DNA from 2 places in the Streptomyces sp. 1331.2 genome. Region 1 is predicted to be linked to the other one. Evidence: riboswitches for the same ligand, from Rfam matches in the RefSeq annotation. Region 1 holds a riboswitch; the other holds the start of a gene.

What was found. A riboswitch is a leader RNA that binds a small molecule or an ion and turns the genes downstream of it on or off. The one in region 1 is predicted to bind cyclic di-AMP.
Region 2: another riboswitch for cyclic di-AMP. It lies ahead of CRP52_RS03760 (M23 family metallopeptidase); the one in region 1 lies ahead of CRP52_RS23765 (C40 family peptidase).

What each region holds. Positions count from the first base shown of each region.
Region 1 covers NZ_OBMJ01000001.1:5,521,495-5,528,551, forward strand. The annotation lists gene CRP52_RS23750 (hypothetical protein) at 3-266, shown strand; gene CRP52_RS23755 (NYN domain-containing protein) at 481-1,863, shown strand; gene CRP52_RS23760 (C40 family peptidase) at 2,063-3,100, shown strand; cyclic di-AMP (ydaO/yuaA leader) riboswitch at 3,439-3,592, shown strand; gene CRP52_RS23765 (C40 family peptidase) at 3,603-4,724, shown strand; gene CRP52_RS23770 (C40 family peptidase) at 4,948-5,994, shown strand; gene CRP52_RS37725 (hypothetical protein) at 6,186-7,057, shown strand, end outside.
Region 2 covers NZ_OBMJ01000001.1:862,680-869,736, reverse strand. The annotation lists gene CRP52_RS03765 (MFS transporter) at 1-1,154, opposite strand, end outside; cyclic di-AMP (ydaO/yuaA leader) riboswitch at 1,467-1,647, shown strand; gene CRP52_RS03760 (M23 family metallopeptidase) at 1,650-2,624, shown strand; gene CRP52_RS03755 (DUF2470 domain-containing protein) at 2,874-3,593, opposite strand; gene CRP52_RS03750 (RidA family protein) at 3,732-4,160, opposite strand; gene CRP52_RS03745 (IclR family transcriptional regulator) at 4,193-4,942, opposite strand; gene CRP52_RS03740 (sugar kinase) at 4,974-6,077, opposite strand; gene CRP52_RS03735 (alanine racemase) at 6,300-7,057, shown strand, end outside.

The DNA of each region.
Region 1 (7,057 bases):
CGATGACCGTCCCCGCCCTGACCGCCGAGACGCGCTGGCGCTGCACGCTGTGCGGCAACCTCACCCGTTTCGACGTGACCCGCACCGCGCGGGTGACCGAGTTCCTGCACTTCGACCTGGCCGGCGAGTCCAAGGTCGAGGAGACCGAGGTGCTGAGCGAGACCGTCGAGTCGGTGCGCTGCCGCTGGTGCAACGCCGTGGACCAGGTCGAGCTGGTGGCCCGTCCGGGCGCCGAGGACGCGCAGACCCCGGCCGAGCAGGGCTGATCCCGCCGGTCCGGCGGGCGGTGCGCGGCGCGCCCGTCCGCCGCACGGGACAATACAGAACAGACAAGAAGCACGGAGCGTGACGACAGGGGGGTCGCGGCCGTACCCGCCGGACAACAGGATCGGAGCCGAGGACGTGGTGGACGCAGCGAAGGAGCCCGGCGAAGCGCAGGGACTTCGGCCCGCTGCGCAGGCGCAGGCGCCGGACGCCGGGGTGGGCCCGGCGCAGAGCACTGCCCCGTCCGACTCCGTGGAGCCAGGGCCGGAGCCAGGGCCGGAGCGTGCGGTCGAGAAGCTCGACCGGCCGCTGCCGGAGGGGGTGCGCCGGCGCGTGGTCGGGCTGGCCTCGGACGCCTTGGGCGGACTGCCGCCGGGTGAGCTGCCGCAGAGCCTGCGTCAGTACGTGAAGTTCACCCCTGCGCGGCGGGCCAAGTACGCGGCCACCGCGCTGGCCGCGGCGCTGGAGGCGGAGCCGGCCTTCCGGGTGCGGATAGCGGAGCGGCTGCGGCTGGGGCAGCCGGATCTGGTCCGTGCGCTGGAGTCGGGCAGCGTCCCGGGCGCCGCCGATCCGATGGACGTCGCCGCTGCCGCCTACCTGGTGCGCTCGGCGGGCTGGAGCCGGCTGGTCGCCGAGGCCGGTGACGAGGCCGAGCGGGCCGGTGCCGAGGACGCGGCCGCCGAGGCGACCCGGCTGGTGGAGAAGCTGCAGGCGGAGCTGGCCGAGGTGCGGGCCGCGGCGCGGGCGGACCTGGACCGGCAGCGCGCGGAGTTCGAGGGCGTCCGGCGGGAGGCAGAGTCGCTGCGCAAGAAGCTGCGGTCGCTGGAGAGCGACACCCGCCGGGCGCAGGCCGAGACGCGCCGGGTGACCGCGGAGCTGGAGGCGGCGAAGGCCCAGGGCGCGGCCGAGCGCAGTGCTGCGGAGGGCGAGGCACGGCGGCTCCGGCACCGGGTCTCCGAGCTGGAGACCGCCGCCGAGCAGGGGCGCCGGTCGGCCCGGGAGGGGCGCAGCGTCGAGGACATGCGGCTGCGGCTGCTGCTGGACACCGTGCTGCAGTCGGCCCAGGGGCTGCAGCGGGAGCTGGCGCTGCCGGTCTCCCAGATCCGCCCGGCGGACCTGGTGGAGGCGGTGGTGCCGGGTGCGGCCTCGCCGCACGACGTGGCGCGGCGCGGGCTGGCCGAGGACGATCCGGCGCTGCTGGACCAGCTGCTGGCGATCCCACAGGTGCACCTGGTGGTGGACGGCTACAACGTGACGAAGACCGGCTATCCGACGCTGCCGCTGGAGCAGCAGCGGATCCGGCTGCTGGGCGGGCTGGCGATGCTGGCCCAGCGCACGCAGGCGGAGGTCACCTGTGTGTTCGACGGGCAGGACCTGGACGTTCCGGTGATCATGGCGCCTCCGCGCGGGGTCCGGGTGCGGTTCAGCCGGACCGGGGAGACCGCGGACGAGCTGATCCGCCGTCTGGTGCGGGCCGAGCCGCAGGGCCGTCCGGTGGTGGTGGTCTCCACCGACCGGGAGGTCGCGGAGGGCGTGCGGAAGGCGGGCGCGCGCCCGGTGGCCTCGGTGCTGCTGCTGAACCGGCTGGCCCGGCCCTGACCTCGGTCGGGCGGCATGACGGCTGGTCGGTGCGGGTTTCGCGACGGTGTGCGCTTCCGGTGAAGTCAGTGTGGGAAACGGACTTCACGCCTTTGGGGGAGTGGCAAATCGGTTAGATCTTCACTAGGGTCTGGCGTCAAACCTATTTTCCGGAATCTCGTCCGATCGGGTGAGTCCGATGGAAGAAGGAGCCGGGCCCTTGGCCTCCCACCGCCGTCCCAAGCAGCCGAGCCGCGCGCGAGTCTCCGTGCTCACTGCTGCGGCTGCGACCGCGGTCGCGCTCTCCGCCCAGGTGGCCGCGCACGCCGCGCCGCAGCCGAACACGACGGACGTCAAGGCGCAGATCGACCAGCTCCAGCAGGAGCAGGAGCAGGCGGCGGAGAAGTACAACGGCGCCAAGGAGCGGGCCGACCAGCTGCGCAAGCAGGCCGACCAGCTGCAGGACCAGGTGGCCCGCAGCCAGGAGCAGATGACCCAGCTGCAGGGCGGCCTGGCCGAGGTGGCGGGCGAGCAGTACCGCACCGGCGGCATCGACCCGTCCGTCCAGCTGATGCTCTCCTCCGACCCGTCCGGCTACCTGGAGAAGGCCTCCACCGTCCAGCAGGCCAGCACCACCCAGGCCGAGGCGCTCAAGGGGCTGTTGGAGCAGCAGCGCCGGCTGGACCAGGAGAAGGCCGAGGCGGCCGCGGTGCTGGCCTCGCTGGACTCCACCACCAAGGACCTGAACCAGGCCAAGTCGGACGTCAACACCAAGCTGAAGGCCGCCCAGGACCTGCTGAACTCGCTCAGCTCCGCCGAGCGCGCGGCGCTGAAGGCGCAGCAGGCGCAGGACGACCGCGCCTCGCGCGGCAGCGACCGGGTCGACCTCAGCAGCCTGCCGCCGGCCAGCGGTTACGCGGCCGTCGCGGTGTCCAAGGCGATGAGCAAGCAGGGCTCCGCGTACGTGTGGGGCGCCACCGGGTCCACCACCTTCGACTGCTCGGGCCTGATGGTCTGGGCGTACGGGCAGGCCGGCGTCTCGCTGCCGCGCACCTCGCAGGAGCAGGGCCACTACGGCACCGCCGTGCCCGGGCTGGCCGCGGCGCAGCCGGGCGACCTGGTCGTCTACGGCGGCGACATGCACCACGTCGGGATGTACATCGGCAACGGCATGGTGGTCCACGCGCCGCACACCGGTGACGTGGTGAAGGTGATGAAGGCCGACGCGATGCCGATCAACACGATCCGCCGGGTCTGACGGCCCGACACGCCGAAGGGGCCCGGGTTTCGGCCCTGTGATCCGCGCCACCTCCGGTCGGGGGTGGCGCGCGGCTTTCCGTCGTTTTGCGACCGACTGGTGAGACCTGATCAGCCTTGCGTACGGCAGCGATCACCATCGGTCATTTTCACAAGAGAACTTGGGTAATCTTCCGTCTTTTTTCTGACAAGGATTTGAACCGATCACGGTTCAGTTACTAGGGTCGTGCCCCGAACCACCGCACTGTCGATCACCCAGCCCGGGTGGCGGCGGTGGTTACCGCCGAGTTCGCGAGGCAGCGGGGCAGGTCGAAGCGACTGCCCGACAGGGGAGCCCAGTGGTCGGGGGCGCTGCGGAGCGGAGCCGGGGAACCACGTTCCTCCGGGGTGAATCGGCGCCAGGTCGGCCGGTAGAACGGCCGTGAGGCGTCGTAGGGCATGCTTCCGGCCCGAACCCGTCAGCTCACCCGGTAGGCGGACGCAGGAAGAAGGAGTCCGCCTTCGTGGCGTCCCATCGTCGTCCCAAGCCAGCAGGCCGTGCCCGGGTCTCGATCCTGACCGGTGTCGCCGCCGCAGCCGTCGCCCTCTCCGCGCAGTCCGGCGCGCACGCCGACCCGCAGCCGACCAAGGACCAGGTCAAGGAGCAGGTCGACCAGCTCAACGAGCAGGCCGAGGTGGCGACCGAGCAGTACAACGCCGCCCAGGAGAAGCAGCAGACGCTGGAGAAGCAGGTCTCCGGTCTGCAGGACCAGGTGGCCCGCCAGCAGGCCCAGGTGACCGATCTGCAGGGCGGCCTCGCCGAGATCGCCGGGGAGCAGTACCGCAACGGCGGCATATCCCCGACCGTCCAGCTGATGTTCTCCTCCAGCCCGGACAACTTCCTCAACCAGGCCGGTGCGCTGAACCAGGCCGGTGACACCCAGAGGAATCAGCTGAAGCAGCTCCAGGAGCAGCAGCGCAAGCTGGACCAGGACCGCACCGAGGCCCAGGGCAAGCTCGCCGAGCTGGAGTCCACCACCCAGCAGCTGAAGGCCTCCAAGGACGAGGTCCAGAAGAAGCTGAACGCCGCCCAGGCCCTGCTCAACACCCTCACCGACCAGGAGCGCGCGGCGCTGAAGGCGGCCGAGGACAAGGCCGCCGCGGACGCCAAGGCCCAGGCCGACGCCGCCAAGGCCCAGCAGCAGGCCGCGGACCGCGCCTCGCGCGACAACAGCCGCGGCGACATCGCCACGAGCCCGGCCTCGCCGGTCGTCAAGCCGGCCGCGCCCGGCAGCTCCCGCGGTGCCGCTGCACTGTCCGTCGCCGCCTCGAAGATCGGCAGCCCGTACGTCTACGGCGCCGTGGGCCCGGGCTCCTTCGACTGCTCCGGTCTGATGGTCTGGTCGTTCAACCAGGTCGGCGTCTCGCTGCCGCGCACCTCGCAGGAGCAGGCCAACGCCGGCACCCGGATCGGCACCGACCTGTCCCAGGCCCAGCCCGGCGACCTGCTGATCTTCTACAGCGACGCCCACCACGTCGGCATCTACGCGGGCAACGGCCAGGTGCTGCACGCGCCCAAGCCGGGTGCCAGCGTCCGCTACGAGGCCGTCACCAACATGCCGCTGACCTCCATCGTGCGGGTCTGACTCCCGCCCGACGCCGCCAGGCCCGGTCTTCCGTCAGGGAAGGCCGGGCCTGCGGCTTTGTCCGCGGTTCGGGCCGATGTCCGATTACGGGTCAAATATTCGGGTCGGGAGGGGTTTGGACTCGCTTGCCCGGACTCGCTAACGTCTGCCACCGGACTCCCGCTCGACGGCCGCCCGCAGTGCGGCGGCGGGGCCGAACCGCAGGATTGGAGCTGCTGCCGCCATGCCCGTGCACCGCCGTTCCCAACTGCTCGCCCGTGCGCTGGTGCTGACGGCGGCCGCCACCACCGCGCTGGGTGTCGCGACCAGCGGCAGCGCCCAGGCCGCCCCCGGCACCCCGGACCCGGCCGACCGCAAGGACGTCAAGGCGCAGGTGGAGCAGCTCTACGACGAGGCCGAGCAGGCGTCGGAGAAGTACAACGCCGCGCAGGAGGCCCAGCGCAGGCTCCAGGGCGAGACCACGACCCTGCAGGGCGAGATCGCCGTCGCCCAGGACCAGCTCAACGAGCTGCGCGGCGACCTGGCGACCGTCGCCGGGGCCGAGTACCGCGGTGGCGGGATGAACCAGACCGCCCAGCTGATGCTCTCGCCCGACCCGGAGGACTACCTCGCCCGCGCCCGTACCCTCGGCCAGGCCGCCGAGCGGCAGCAGGAGGCCCTGCACGAGCTGGTGACCCGCCAGCGCCGGCTCGACCAGCGCCGCACCGAGGCGGCCGGCAAGCTCGCCGAGCTGGACGAGACCCGCCGCTCGCTCGCCGACAGCAAGCAGCAGATCCAGCAGCGGCTGGCCGCGGCGCAGAAGCTGCTCAACGGCCTGGGCGCCGTCGAGCGGGCCAGGTTGACCGCCCAGGACGCCCGGGACGCCGAGCAGCGCGCCACCCGGGGCACCGACCGGCTGGACCTGGGCACCACCCCGCCCGCCTCCGAGCGCGGGGCCGCCGCGCTGGCCGCCGCGGTGCGGATGATCGGTGCGCCGTACGTCTACGGGGCCACTGGGCCCCGCGCGTTCGACTGTTCCGGTCTGATGTACTACAGCTGGCGGCAGGCCGGAGTGACCCTGCCGCGGACCTCGCAGGCCCAGGCGTCCGCCGGGCAGCGGGTCAACCTCTCCGACGCGCGACCGGGAGACCTGGTGATCTTCTACCGGGACATGCACCACGTCGGCATGTACGCCGGCGGCGGTGTCATCGTCCACGCCCCCTACCCGGGCGCCAGGGTCCGTTACGAGAGCGTCAACGCCATGCCGGTCGCGGGGGTGGTCCGGCTCTGAGCGCGTCGCCGTCCGGCCCCGCCGGCCACGACCCCGCCCACATACCGCGCCGGGCGCTGTCCCGGCGCGGTGCGCTGCTGCTCGCGGCCGGCGGGCTGCTCCAGCTGTCGCTGCCGCCCGCGGCTCCGGCGGCGGCGCCCGCCCGGCAGGCGGCCGGCCTGCGGGGCGACCTGCGCGGCGCGGTCGCCTCGGTGCTGGCGGAGCGGGCGCGCTCGCTGCCGGCCCGGACCGGGCTGCCGGTCGCCGAGGCCTCGTACCGCAACCTGGTGCTCGCCGCGGCCGGGCCGCCGGACCGGCTGACCGCCGCCGCCGACCTGGCGGTGCGGATCGCCGGGTACGACGACCACCCGGTGGTGTACCCGCGCCGGATCGAGCTGGTCCGGGCCGGGGACGGCTGGCGGGTCGAGCACGAGGAGGGCACGGGCGGGCCGCCCGCGCTCTGGGACCTCGGCGCCACGCGGTCGGCGCCGGGCGCGCACTGCCTGGTGCTCGGCCTGGCCGACGGCCCCGACCCGGCCGGGCTGGCCGCGGTGGGGGACCGCGCGGTACCCGCCGTCACCGCGGTCTGGGGCGATGCCTGGCCCGGCCGACTGCTGTTCGAACTGTCCGCCACCGAGGCGCAGTTCGCCCGGCTGCTGGAGGGCGACCCGGCGGCCTGGGCGGGCATGGCGGCGGTCACCGTGGCCGCCCCCGGCGCGCCCTCGCACACCCCGGAGGACCGGGTGCTGGTCAACCCTGAGGCGTACGGGCGGCTCAGCGACTTCGGTCGGCAGGTGGTCGTCACCCACGAGGCCACGCACGTCGCGACCAGGGCCGACACCCGGGCCTGGACCCCGCTGTGGCTCTCCGAGGGCGTCGCCGACTGGACCGCCTACCGGGACTCCGGCCGCACCCCGCGGCAGATCGCCCCCGAGCTGGCCCGGGACGTCACCGCCGGGCGGCTGCCCACCGAACTGCCCGCCGACCGGGACTTCGCCGCCGGCGCCACCGGCATCGCCCAGGCCTACGAACAGTCCTGGCTGGCCTGCGAGCTGATCGCCCGCCGCTACGGGCCGCAGCGGCT
Region 2 (7,057 bases), 4.7 Mb from region 1:
GCCGTCAGCGGTGCGACCAGCAGGGTCATCCCGCAGCCCATCACCGTGACGGCGGGCAGCACGTCCGCCCAGTAGGAGGAGCCCGGGCCGATGCGCAGTATCAGCAGCACTCCGGCGGCGCACAGCAGCGGGCCGATGGTGAGCGGGATCCGCGGGCCGATCCGCTTGCCGAGGCGCCCGGCGCGGGCCGACAGCGCCAGCATCAGCACCGTGATCGGCACCAGTGCGAAGCCCGAGACCAGCGGCGAGAACCCGGAGACGATCTGCAGCTGCACCACCAGCAGGAAGAAGACGCCGCTGAATGCCGCGTACACGCACAGGGTGACCAGGTTCACGGCGGTGAACAGCCGGGAGGAGAACAGCCCGAGGGGCAGCATCGGCTCGACCGCGCGCCGTTCGACGGCCAGGAACACGGCGCCGAGCAGTACGCCGATCGCCCCGGTGGCCCAGACCACGGGGGACAGGCCCTCCCCGGCCGCGGTCAGCGCGTAGGTGAACGCGCCGAGCGCGAGCGCGGCGAGCACCGCGCCGAGCACGTCGAAGCGGCCGGTGGCGCTCTCGTCCCGGCTCTCCGGTACGGACCGGGTGGTGACGGCGATCACGGCGGCGGCGAGCGGCAGGTTCAGCAGGAAGATCCAGCGCCAGCCGGGGCCGTCCACCAGCCAGCCGCCGAGGAAGGGGCCGACCGCGGCGGCCACCCCGCCCAGGCCGGACCAGAGGCCGACAGCCGCCGAACGGTCGTCAGGATGGAAGACCGCCTGGAGCATGGCGAGCGAGCCCGGGGTGAGCAGCGCCCCGCCGATGCCCTGGACGGCGCGCGCGGCGATCAGCACCTGGATGTTCGGTGCGGCGGCGCAGGCCGCGGAGGCGACGGCGAACCAGACCACGCCGATCAGGAAGACCCGGCGCCGCCCGTAGCGGTCGCCGAGTGCGCCGCCGAGCAGGATCAGGCCCGCCAGGGTGAGCAGATAGGCGTTCAGCGTCCATTGCAGGGACGCGAGGGAGGCGCCGAGGTCGGCGCCGATGCGGGGCAGGGCGACGTTCACGACGGTGCCGTCGAGCATCGCCATGCTGGAACCGAGCACTGTTGCCAGGAGTACCCAGCGACCCTGTGCGGTGCCCAGGCGCAGGGTGCCGGCTTCGGAGGTGGCCACGGCCCGATCCTGCGCCCCGTGGGGCGTACGTGACAAGGCTCACCGGAGGGCGTGTCCGTCGTTGACGCTCGGTGGGTGGGGGGTTGCGCAGCGTCGTGGAGTTCGGCGCAGGGTCGTGGATCAGTGGCGCGGGGTGAATGGATTGTGTACGGATCGTGCGGCGCGACGTGCGGAGGGTGACCGGGGGGTGGGGGATGGTTGCCCGTTCAAGAGATCGACATTGCTTCACCCGAACGGATGGGTTTTAGTTCAGCGACCGCCCGGCCAGCCCGGACGGATCCACCGGGTGGAACGCCGAGTCCTGCCGCTGCCCGGTGGCTCGCACTGAACTCTGTACGGCAGGAGCGGGGGACCCACAGGTAAGTCGCCGGACCGGAGTTCGCGCCTCAGGGCGCGGGCGTCCAGGGCCGGCTCGGGGTGAAGCCGCGCATGCGGCCGGGCAACTCCAGCCCGAACCCGACAGCTCACCTCGCAGGCGTCGGAGAGGAAACTTCCATGCCTGCTCAGGCTCGTCGTATCACCCTGCCCCGCGCCGCCCGCATCGGCATCGCGACCGCCGTCACCGGCGTCTCCTTCGCCCTCCCGCTCGTGACCGCGATGAACGCCCAGGCCCACACGGCCCCGGTCGCCCCGGTCACCCAGGCCGCCGCCGGCACCGAGGCCAAGCCCGCCGCCGGCACCGAGGCCAAGCCCGCCGCCCAGGCCGCCGCCGCGCACGAGAGCTACCGCGTCGTCAGCGGCGACACCCTGTCCAAGATCGCCGACGCCAAGCGCGTCGAGGGCGGCTGGCAGGCGCTGTACGAGCAGAACCGCTCGGTCGTCGGCGCCAACCCGAACCTGATCTTCCCGGGCCAGCAGCTCGCGATCGCCGGCCACGCCGCCGCGCCGTCCGCGGACGCCGCCCCGGCGAAGCCCGCCGCGCCGGCCACCCAGGCCGCCGCCAAGCCGCAGGCCCAGCTGCAGGTCACGACCGAGGTCGCCAAGCCGTCCGCCCCGGTGCAGACCCAGGTGCAGACCGCCGCTCCGGCCCCGGCCGTGACGGCCGCTCCGGTCGCCGCCACCTCCGGCTACGTCGCGCCGCTGGCCCACCCCGTCCTCGGCGAGGCCTACGGCGTGGCCGGCTCGATGTGGGCCTCCGGCCACCACACCGGCCAGGACTTCGTCGCCTCCACCGGCACCCCGCTGCGCGCCGTCGCCAACGGCGTCGTGGTCAAGGCCGGCAACGGCGGCGCCTACGGCAACGAGGTCGAGATCAAGCTCGCCGACGGCAAGTACGCCCAGTACGCGCACCTCTCGTCGATCGGCGTGTCGATCGGTCAGACCGTCACCGTCGGCCAGCAGATCGGCCTCTCCGGTGCCACCGGCAACGTGACCGGCCCGCACCTGCACTTCGAGATCCGTACCGGTCCGGAGTACGGCTCGGACATCGACCCGGTCGCCTACCTGCGCGCGCACGGCGTCGCGCTCTGACCTGTCGGGGTCTCAGGAACCACCGCTGCTGCGGAGCGAATCGATCCTCCGGGATGGTCATGTCGGGTGACCGCTCGACCGGGTGATCGCCGCACGGCGGACATGGGCGCGGGACACGCCCAAGGCCGGCCCGGCTCGCGGGACACAACCCCCTCGCGAGCCGGGCCGGCCGCTGCCGTTTTCCGGCCTTCGGTGGCTGTGGCGTTCGGTGGCGTTCGGTGGCTGTGGCGTTCGGCGGCTGGCGTTCGGTCAGCCGCGGTGGGCGGGCTGGCCGTACCGGGCGGCGGACAGCAGGTCGTGCATCCGGTGGCCGAAGTCCTCGGTGTCGCGGGCCGGTTCGGGGAAGGCCAGGCGGACGTCTCGGTGGCCGTCCGGGTGGTCCAGGCGCAGCACCAGGCCGTGGCGGTCCAGGGCGAGCGGGCGGACGTCCGGGGTACGGGCGAGCAGGGCCGGGTCGAGCAGGCGGGTGAGCACGTCGAAAGCGTCGGCGTGGTCGTCGGCGAGGTGGGTGAGCAGTGCGGCCTCGTGCCGGGCCAGCGGGTCGGCGGTGGCGCGGGCGAGGTCGGCGGCGGTGATCGCGCCGGTGCTGTACGGGGTGGCGAGGACGGCGTGGGCGACGTCCACGTGCAGGTGGACGGTGAGGCCGTCGTCGGCGAGGTGGGCCAGGTGCAGCCGGCCGGCCAGGGTGAGGCGGGCACGGACGCGGTCGCGGACGGCGACGGGGGAGACGTCGGTGACGTCGAGGACGACGGCGAGGCCTTCGCCGGCCCGGGCGGCGGCCGCGGTGAGCGGGGCGTCCAGCGGGGCGCGCAGCCGAAGGCGGGAGCCGTGGACGGAGACCGGGGTGTCCAGGTCGTGGCGCTCGCCCAGGGCGCGGACGGTGAGCGAGGAGGTCGCGCCGAGGAGGCTGTGGATCCGTTCGGCGGTGGTGGGCTCGGGTGCCTCGGTGTCGCCGGGGGGCAGGCTCATGGACGGACCTCCAGTTGGTTAGGTGAGGCTAACCTAATGTCCGTTGAGGGGTGTGGCAAGCAGGCGTCCGCGGGGTGGTGAAGGGCCCGCCGGCCGTCGGGCCCTTCGGGGTGGTGGCACGAGTGGTCTTGCGGGGCGTCAGGAGACGACGGCCTGGGCGTCGATCTCCACCAGCATCGGCTCCTGCGGGAGTTCGACGAAGATCGTGGTGCGGCAGGGCTTCACGCCGCCCGGCTTGATGTTCTCCTCGATGAACTCGGCGTAGACCTCGTTCATCAGCGGGAAGTCGGCGCGCTTGGTGAGGTAGACGCGGAACATCACCACGTCCTCGATGGTGGCGCCGCCGGCCTCGACGATGGCCTTGACGTTCTCCAGGGTGCGCCGGGTCTGCGCCCGCACGTCGCCGGGGTGGAGGTACTCGCCGGTCGCCGGGTCCTGCGGGCCCTGGCCGGAGACCTGCAGGATCGGGCCCTTGCGGACGCCCTGGGAGAACATCCAGGCGGGGGCGGGGGCGCCGTCGGTGCGGATCTCGACCTTCTCGGCGGTCCGGGGGTGCTCGGAGCTCATGGGGTACGGGGTTTCCCTTCGGTGACTGACCGTCAGTTCTGGTCGGGGCGGCCGCAGTCGGCCGAAATCGCGCAGGCGGTGGCGAGCAGCTGGGGCAGGAGGTCCAGCACCTGCTCGTACGGCAGGACGACGTCCGGGACCGAGATCGAGGCGGCGGCGACGACCCGTCCGCTGGCGTCCCGGATCGGTGCCGCCACGCAGTTGATGAAGGACTCGTGCTCGGCGTGGTCCTGCGCCCAGCCCTGGGCGGCGACCTTCTCCAGCTCGGCGAGCAGTGCCTCGGGCGTGGTGAGGGTGCGTTCGGTGTGCGGGGTGAAGTCGATCCCGGCCACCACCCGGCGCCGCTCGGGCAGCGGGAGGTCGGCCAGCAGCACCTTGGAGACGGCGGCGCTGTGCAGCGCGGCGCGCAGGCCGATCCGGGAGTACATCCTCACCGGGTGGCGGGAGTCGAACTTGTCGATGTAGACCACCTCGCCGCCCTCGTACGCGGCCAGGTGCACGGTCTGGCCGGTGGCGGCGTTCAGCTCGGCCAGGTGCGGGCCGGCGATCCGGCGGATGCCGCGCTGCTCCAGGGCCAGGCCGGAGAGGGCGAAGAGGCCGGCGCCCAGGTGGTACCGGTAGGCGGCGTCGCGGTAGACGAATCGTTCCTCTTCGAGGCTCTGGAGGAGTCGGAGCACGGTCGTCTTGTGGACGCCGAGCACCTCGGCGAGCTGGTCGAGGGAGCGTTCGCCCTCGCCGAGTTCGGCGAGGATGCGCAGGGCGCGGGTGACGGTCTGGCTCATCGTGCTCCGCTTCGGGGGCTGGGGGGCTCGCTCATTGTGCCCGGGCCTGACGGGAGGGGATGCGTACGGTCGGTGGGCAGGCAGGGCCGGTGATGCCGTCCGCGGTAACCCGGGTGGCGGCCCAGTCCGTGGGGGAGGCGTCGAGCAGTGCGGCCACCGCGGCGGCGGGCGGCAGCTCGGCCTGGTCGCCGTGGGCGGTCAGCGCGCAGGCGGCGCTCAGGTGGCCGAGCCGCAGCCGGCGGCGCTGGTCCAGGCCCCGTACGGCGCCGGCCAGGTAGCCGGCCGCGAAGGCGTCGCCCGCGCCGGTGGCCTCGACCACCTCGACGGCGAGGGCGGGCTCGGTGACCGCCGTACCGTCCCGCTCCAGGGCGGTGACCTGCCGGGCGGCGTCCTTGACCACGAGGGTGGCGGGCGAGGGGAAGAGGCGGCGCAGGGCGGCCGGGTCTCCGGTGCCGAGGGCGGCCTGGGCCTCGTCGCTGCCGAGCAGCAGCAGGTCGGCGGCGTCCAGCAGCGGTGGCAGCACTGCCGGGTCGCGCTCCCGCCAGAGCGCGGGGCGCCAGTTGAGGTCGAAGCTGACCAGCCGGCCCGGCCGGCGGTCGGCGAGCAGGGCGGAGAGCAGCTCCAGGCAGTCGTCGGAGAGCGCGGCGGTGATGCCGGACAGGTGCAGCAACCGGGCGCCGGCGAGCAGCGCGGCGGCGGCCGGCTCGGCGAGCAGGGCGGGGGAGAGCGCAGCGGCCGCCGAGCCGCGCCGGTGGTAGTGCAGCCGGCTGCGGCCGGGCCCGAGGTCGTGGTGGTGGCCGGTGCTGCCGCCGACCTCCTTGAGGTAGAGGCCGGTCGGGCGGTGCGGGTCGACGGTGACCGCCGAGACGTCCACCCCGCGGGCGGCGACCTCGGCGAGCAGCCGGCGGCCGAAGCCGTCGTCGCCGACCCGGCTGATCCAGGCGGTCGGTACGCCGAGCGCGGTCAGGGCGCCGGCCACGTTGGACTCGGCGCCGCCGACGGAGAGCCGGAAGTTCTCCACGGACTCCAGCGGGCCCGGGCGGTCCGGGAGCAGGACGGCCATCGACTCGCCCACGCACACGGCCGTCGGGGGAGGGCCGGGGCGGGTCGAGCCCTGGGTGTCGTGTCGCGGCATGTGCTGGGCTCCTCGTCTGGGGCCGTTCCGTCCGGAGCGGGCCGACCCCGTCGACCGTGAGTCGGTTCCGTCGACCGTGAGGCGGTTCCGCCGATCGTGAGTCGGTTCCGTTGATGAGTCGGTTCCGTTGACCGTGATCCGGCGCCGATGCTAGAACCGTGCTGCCAGCATGTGCAACCTACGTTGCGCATGTTGCAACATGGTGGGTGGAGGGAGATCGTGGTGCAGACCTTCGCAAGCAGCGGCACCGGGCCGGGCATCGCCGCCTGCGCAGTGGCAGCGCTGGCCGACGAGCCGCTGGACTGGCGGTTCAAGGCCGCTCCCCCCGAATCGTGGGGACGCACCGTACGGGAGTGGCTGGCCGACGGCCCGACCCTCTCCTCGCTCGGAACTCCGCTGCTCACCCTCGACGGCTCCGCGCTCGACCACAACGTCCGCACCATGGCCGACTGGTGCGCCGATGCCGGCGTCGCGCTCGCCCCGCACGGCAAGACCACCATGGCGCCCGCGCTCTGGCAGGCGCAGCTCGACGCCGGGAGCCACGGCATCACCCTCGCCAACCTGCCCCAGCTGCGGGTGGCCCGGGCCTTCGGCGTGCAGCGGATCCTGCTCGCCAACACCCTGCTCGACCCGGCCGGACTGGCCTGGCTCGCCGACGAGTTGACCTCCGACCCGGGCTTCGCCTTCCTCTCCTGGGTCGACTCCGCCGAGAGCGTGCGGCTGATGGACCGGGCGCTGCGCGCCGCCGGGGCCGAGCGGCCGGTCGAGGTCCTGGTCGAACTCGGCGGCCCCGGCGGGCGGACCGGCGCCCGCGGGGTGGACGCCGCCGTCGAGGTCTCCGCCGCCGTGCTGCGCGCCCCCACCCTGCGCCTCGCCGGCGTCGGCGGGTACGAGGGCGCGCTCGCCCACGACGCCACGACCGAGGCGCTGGCCGCCGTCCGCGGCTACCTGCGGGAGCTCGGCCGGCTGCACGACCGGCT